Regions from separate parts of the Paenibacillus sp. FSL W7-1332 genome, predicted to be linked through region 2. Evidence: riboswitches for the same ligand, from Rfam matches in the RefSeq annotation. Region 2 holds a riboswitch; each other region holds the start of a gene.
What was found. A riboswitch is a leader RNA that binds a small molecule or an ion and turns the genes downstream of it on or off. The one in region 2 is predicted to bind cyclic di-GMP.
Positions count from the first base shown of each region.

Region 1: another riboswitch for cyclic di-GMP. It lies ahead of MKX98_RS25375 (hypothetical protein); the one in region 2 lies ahead of MKX98_RS33570 (S-layer homology domain-containing protein).
Region 3: another riboswitch for cyclic di-GMP. It lies ahead of MKX98_RS25485 (transglutaminase-like domain-containing protein); the one in region 2 lies ahead of MKX98_RS33570 (S-layer homology domain-containing protein).

Region 1 is NZ_CP150209.1:5,630,090-5,632,358, reverse strand. Features, by position in the region: gene MKX98_RS25380 (YitT family protein) at 1-417, shown strand, start outside; cyclic di-GMP riboswitch class I at 563-657, shown strand; cyclic di-GMP riboswitch class I at 863-957, shown strand; gene MKX98_RS25375 (hypothetical protein) at 1,119-1,427, shown strand; gene MKX98_RS25370 (LuxR C-terminal-related transcriptional regulator) at 1,515-1,847, shown strand; cyclic di-GMP riboswitch class I at 1,976-2,064, shown strand; partial or broken gene MKX98_RS25365 (class I SAM-dependent methyltransferase) at 2,268-2,269, shown strand, end outside.
Region 2 is NZ_CP150209.1:7,407,923-7,410,191, forward strand. Features, by position in the region: gene MKX98_RS33570 (S-layer homology domain-containing protein) at 1-1,149, opposite strand, end outside; cyclic di-GMP riboswitch class I at 1,384-1,471, opposite strand; gene MKX98_RS33575 (CehA/McbA family metallohydrolase) at 2,068-2,269, opposite strand, start outside.
Region 3 is NZ_CP150209.1:5,654,701-5,656,969, forward strand. Features, by position in the region: gene MKX98_RS25485 (transglutaminase-like domain-containing protein) at 35-835, opposite strand; cyclic di-GMP riboswitch class I at 849-937, opposite strand; cyclic di-GMP riboswitch class I at 995-1,081, opposite strand; gene MKX98_RS25490 (ABC transporter permease subunit) at 1,353-2,269, shown strand, end outside.

The DNA.
Region 1 (2,269 bases), 1.8 Mb from region 2:
GTCCCTTATCTTGATGGAGTCAGTGCCTTCGGGACCATATTTGTTATAACAGTGACGTCCGTTTCCGTTAATTTCTTCGAGGTGTTCCTAGAACCCCCGTTCGGCAACGTATGGATCGATCTTCTATTCGGCTCGGTTATTCTCGGAACAGGTGTCGCCATCCTCATAAAGCAGAGGGTATCGAATGGGGGAATCGGTTATGTTGCCTTAGCCATTTATAAGTATAAAAGAATCAACCCGGGCACCTCATTGTTCTGGATGAATGGAATCATATTCGCTTTCGCTGCCTATGTGATCGATTGGAAAATTATTATCCTTGCAGTTGTATGCCAGTGGATATCGACCCGGATCATTAACTGGATTCACCAGTTCCCTCCCCCGAAATCGGTCTATCAACCCGCTTGGCGCAAAAAGTGATTCTGTATACGTGTAAGAGTGATTTACAAATCTAACAAAAATATGGGAATTTGGGTCGTACGACCTATATTAAATGAAAAACAATGTAAGTTATAGTTTGAATAAGTCATAACATGTTTGGATATTCGACAAATTCATACTCTTCGTACGACAATAGCAAACCCGCTGAAAAGCGGCGACGCAAAGCTACAGGGGCTAATGTGGATCTGCTTAAGACCGTGATGCCAGCCAGCTGCCGAATACGACGGAAGCCTCCGTCTCTTCTTACTAGTTTTTCCACCTATGTCTTTAAGCTGATGGAGGCTATTTGTGTTGTTTATTAAATTTTATGAAAGGGGGACCTGTACTAGTCTTAACAGTCTTATCTACCTGAAAAGGGACTTTAAATATATTGAAAGGCAGGTGAATCGTAGATATAATTTTCGGCACACAATCGAATCGTTTCGTACGATAATAGCAAACCCACTGAAAAGTGGCGACGCAAAGCTATAGGGGCTAATGCGGATCTGCCTAAGACCGCGATGCCAGCCAGTTGCCGAATACGACGGAAGCCTCCGTCCTATTTTGCTATGGTTATCTTAATGGATGGTGGTTTTTTATTGTTTATTTTCGCTTATAAGCTACCGAATTCAGAAGCGGAGATGACTAGAAGATCGATTTCATTATTAATCACTTATTCTTAAAAGGAAGAAGGGAAAATAATGGGCCGTAGAACACTGCTGGAAGCAAACGATCATTTTCCTAATATCCTCAGTATGTCTGAAATAAAAGGAAGGTTGATTGAACGGAAAGAAATTTTATATTTGCTGCAAGAGGAAACCAGGAATATGAACGATTTGCTGTCCATACCTTATTTATTTGTTATAACAGATACGGATGGTGCCGTTATCGATTATTGCGGCACGGATTTGTTAAAAGGATATTTTGAAAGAAATAATATAAAAAAAGGCACATCATTTGCGATGAAAACCGCAGGGGTCAATGCCATTTCTTTATCGATGGAAAATTAATCGGTTTCTGTCGTAATTGGTACCCGGCACACCAACCAATTGTTTGCCGAGCTGTCATGTGTATGTACGCCAATTCGAATAAAAAATGTGATTATAGGCTACCTTGGCCTGAGTTTTCATTATTTACACGAGGTTACATTTGCCATACCACTCATTGAACACCTGGCTAAAAATATTGAAGAAAAACTGCCTCAAAAGGACCCCATTCTACAAAAAGAGCTGACTTATTCTCACTTTGACCAATATGAATTAACAAATCGTGAGAAAGAGATAGCTTATGGATGGCTGGAAAATAAAAACGTACCTGAAATTGCGGGCATTTATGGGATTAGTCAAAGCACGGTCCGTACTTTTATTAAAAAGATATACGCAAAGACGAGCGTTAATCATAAAGGAGCATTCCTTAGGAAATTTACTTAAAATTTAAATTAAAATACATAAGTATAAACTACCCAATTTTGGGTATTTTTTTTGTTTAAGTCGAATTTTATACTTTAAAGTAAGTTGTCGTTGAAGGATTAATGAACATTTTGACAATTTCATACTTCGTACGACAATAGCAAACCCATCGAAAGGTGGCGACGTAAAGCTACGGGGACTAAGGTGGATATAAACACTATGCCAGCCAGTTGCCGAATACGACGGGACCCCAGTCTATTTAATCATGGCGGGGGGTTTTTGTGTTTTGAGTGATATTGCTAAAGGTGGTGAAAAAATATAAAAATGTCTAATTGTAGTCTTCAGAAGATTAGAGGCAAACTATCTCACCAAATATCGTCAGCAACCTATTCTACATATTTATGCCTGTAGGGATGTCTTCTTGGGAGGAAAATCTAGAGTAT
Region 2 (2,269 bases):
ACTAACGATCTTAATCGTTACTTTCGCAAAAGGTTCTGTTACACCGCTCAATGTCGGATTCGTCCCTGTTTTCTCGCCATTGGTACTTGGTTGGCTTAATTCGTTCTTAAATGATTTCCATACCAAATCATTATTGCCTACACCATAACTTGCAAGAAGATGACCGTTATCGGAAAAAAGGTTCTCCAACCCCGTCAAACCGGCTCCGGCTGCCACTCCAAACTTACTTCCCACAGTCATGCGATTATGGGCTGTAATACCTGCTTCTCCGGTAAAATTATTGTCTAGAGCAAGGAACATATTGCCTAGCAAAACAAGGTTTCGCTCAGTTTGTGGGCTCGATCCTGTATTCCCCGAGATGTGTGCTGTACCGGAAAGAACGAATCGATTATCGTTGCTCGACGAGAGCTCAACCCCTCCGCCCCTATTGTCAGTGATTTTACCTCCGGTCATAATGAACTCTGCATTTTTAACAATTAAGACCGCACTCGAGCCTGAAGTCGTATGTTTATTACTTGTGATTTCTCCACCTTTCATTTCTATAACCGCTCTAGTTGTGCCTTTACCTTCGAAATAGATTGCGCTCCCTCCAAAATCGGAAGGACTGTTACGTAAAATAGCACCCTCTTCAATGATCAGTCTCCCCCCATAGACATTCATAATTCTGCCTTGGAAAGTACCTCCACCGAAGCTGGCGTCAATGATAATATTTCTTAGTGTAAGCTGGCCCTGCTCAAGATGAATAAGGGTGTCTCTATCTCCTCCCGGCTCACCGCTTGCAGCACCCTTTGCCGAGCCGCGCTGAATGACAGCGGCATTTACTGCATTAGGGTCTGTCGAAATCGTAACACTCTTGTTTTGGTGAAGATGAAGATACTTCTTGTCAGCATTGATTGACAAATCGATATTGTTCAGGACATATATCGTTCCCCCGTCAGGAACCTCTTGATAGGCTTTGTACAAAGTAGCATAAGGATTATTTTGGGATCCATCACCTGTGGTATCATCGCCTCCGCTAGATACATAAACTTCCGAAGAAGCAGCATAAATGACTGGCATTCCTGAGCTTACCCCAAGGCCCGTGAAGACAAGGGTAAAAATCAGAAACATAACTCCAATTTTCCGCAAATTAATGTTGTTGCTTAGCATTTAGATCCATTCCTTTCTTGGTGTGAAGTTTTCCATTTTCACCGTAGTGACGGCCCATTTCCACCTCTTTTTCACTACTTTTTCAACTGCTATGTCAGGGTCTTAAGAGCTGCGTATTCGACTCAGAAAAACCGATAGACTTACGGCTATTTCACAGCACTCGACTCCTTCAATAGAATAACTAAAAACCTCCATCCAAAAAGCAAATGCCAATAGACGGAGGTTTCCATCGTATTCGGCAACTGGCTGGCATAGGTCAATAGCACCATTAGCCCCTATAGCTTTGCGTCCCCGCTTTTCAACAGGTTTGCTCTTATCGTACGAGCTTTATATGTAATACTTGGTAGAAAAACTACTTAAATTTTGATTCTTTTTTCATAAAAATACAAGGTGCTCAGGTCTTATGTTTGTTGTATTTTATCAAATTATGTCTAATATAGTGCTTTGGTAGCTTCTTTTGACATTATATGTGGCAAATCTGAACATATCCTGAATAATAAGCTTGTTATAGATAGAGTCTTAAGTATGCAAAAAGTCTCTTCACCTGGGGGTTCTCTACCATCGCGAATTGTATCATTCACTTCTATACAAAAACTATACAAGCCAGGGACTTGAAAGATGAATACTAACAAAACAAAGTTGTAATGCCAGTAGATTACCCTTTTCAGTGATATAAAAGGGTTTGCTATTCCGATAAAATTTCTTTAAATGTCAACTGCTGTTTTGATCCTGCGCTTCATAACGAGGTCTATCAGCGAAAAAATACGAAGTTGGAACCGGAACCAGACATATAAAGAAAATGAGCCCGGCATAATTACCGGACTCATTTCATTAAACTGCCCAATACCTGGGGTTCCTTTAATCGGGTCTTTTATTTACCTTTCCCGGCATAATAAATGTCGTTCCGCTTAAGCAGTCTCATAGCTTCACCGCCATAAATGTTAGGAAGGTGGTCGTGATCCACCGCTCCCCCGTTCCGACAAAGACCGAAGATGTGAACGGAAGCGCGGCTTCTGCATCCACGCCTTGGGTGACCCCCTCCATATCGATTTGCTTCTGAGTCAAGGTTAGCTCATAGAATGAAGTCAAGCCCTCATACTCTGCCGTGATGAGTACGGTT
Region 3 (2,269 bases), 1.8 Mb from region 2:
TCGTCCAAAGCTTAATTTTATTGTTACGCATTAATTAGTAGTATTTGGATGCTGAATAGCTGGAGGCATCTTTAATCATTTTGTATCCGGCTCCTTTGCTTTTCCAGCTTGCATCGACGGTTGTGTCAATGGTTACCCACTGCCCGTTCAAATATACTTCATTCCAGGCGTGGTAGACATCGACGTATTCCGAGGTTCCCATGACAAGCTTTGCCGGAATATCGAGGCTTCGGAGCATGGAAGCGAACAGGGAGGCGTAATCGTAGCACATTCCCTTTTGTCCAGCGATCGTGCGGTTGCTATCGGGAAGGTAATCCGTCAGCTTGCTGGATGCCAGAGCGTTGTCGTACCGAACCGTACCGACGATATATTCGTAGACAGCCTGTACTTTTTCCTTGTCGGAGTGAGCAGTGCGGGTTAGCTTTTTCGCAAGCTGAGCAGCCTTGCCCTCTTCGCTCCAATCGACATTTTGTACAGAGTTCAAAAACACTTGGCTGCTGTTCGTCAGTTGAAGTTTAACTGCCGCTTCCTGTACGATCTTGTATTTGCTGCCGCTGACTTGTTCCAGCACGGAAATCTTGTAGTTCCCGTTGCCCATCTGCAGTGGAAAAACTTCCTGCTGCTTTGCCCTCGAAAGCCCATATGTATATTGATCCTGACCTTTTCCGATCATGAGCTTCGTTTTGGTGCCTGCTTTCACGTCATATCGAATGACGATTGCTCCACGATCCAGTTCCTCCAAGCCCAGCCAATCTTCAGATGGTGCAGCTTGTACAACCGGAGCCCATATCAGTAACGCAAAAAGTCCAATTATCGCGAACATTGCGTTGCGCATGCTGTAACTCCCCTTCGGTGGCCAGGCTGCCATTTGACATTTCGTCAAGAAGGCCCTGTAGCTTTGCGTCCTAGTCTTTCGACAAGTTTGCCATTATCGTATTAGAGTTTCACAGGATTCAGTGGATGTTTGTCCAAAAAAACAAAAAAAGCGTCTTCGTTCGGTAGCTGGCTGTCATTGACGTTTCGTCAAGAAGACCCTGTAGCTTTGCGTCCTTGCCTTTCGACAAGTTTGCCGTTATCGTGAGTAGCTTTTGTGAATACATCATATCAAATATATCCATTTCTATCAATAAAAAAATTAAAATTTGGAATATTGTCTTAGGTCCCACAGAGCGTCTAACCTTGAACGTTTGGCTCTTGTTAATTAACCGAACAATAGAGCAATAAATCTTTCGAATCTAACGTTTGTTGACTATAGTATCAAGTTTGTTATCTGGAAGCATCGAATCTTCCTCTTATACAATAAAACTAACAAGTGCACGACAAGCGAGATAACACCGTAAGGAGTGACAGACATGAGCTCACAAGCCGAACCCAAAAAACGAAAGCGCTTACGAATACGCTGGCACAAGCAGGATACGGAGCTAACCCTCTTGGCGCTGCCGACCACGATTTGGTACATCCTGTTTAGTTTCTTGCCGATGTTCGGGATCATTATCGCCTTTAAAAATTTCAGGATTAGCGGCGGATTTTTGAGCAATGTGTTTAACAGTCCTTGGATCGGCCTCAAAAACTTCGAGTTCCTATTCAAGTCGAATGACGCCTGGATCATCATTCGAAACACGATCGGATACAACATTGTGTTTATTGTGCTGGGGATCGTTCTGCCCGTCCTATTCGCGATCATGATCGGCCTCCTCCACAGCCGCAAAGCCAGCAAAGTCTATCAGACGATGATGTTCCTCCCCTATTTCCTATCCTGGGTGGTCGTATCTGCGGTAGGCTGGGCATTCTTAAGCTTCGACAAAGGAATTGTCAATCAAATGCTCGTCAGTATGGGCAGCGATCCTATTAACTGGTATATGGAGCCGCAATATTGGCCATTCTTCTTGATTCTCTTAAATGTCTGGAAGGGCCTGGGCTATGGTATGGTCATTTATTTGGCAACCATCACAAGCATCGACAGCACCTATTATGAAGCAGCTGTTATTGATGGCGCTTCGATTTGGCAGCAGACGAGATTCATAACATTGCCCATGCTCAAGCTGGTGATCGTCATGATGTTCATCCTGGCCGTAGGGCGCATATTTTACACCGATTTCGGTTTGTTCTATCAGGTCACGCGAGACTCCAATTCACTGTTCAACGTGGCGACCACCATCGATGTCATGGTGTATAAACAACTGAAAACCGCCACCGTAGGGATGGCATCCGCAGCCGCATTCGTACAGTCTGTTCTGGGATGCGCTACGATTCTGGTCGCTAACTGGAT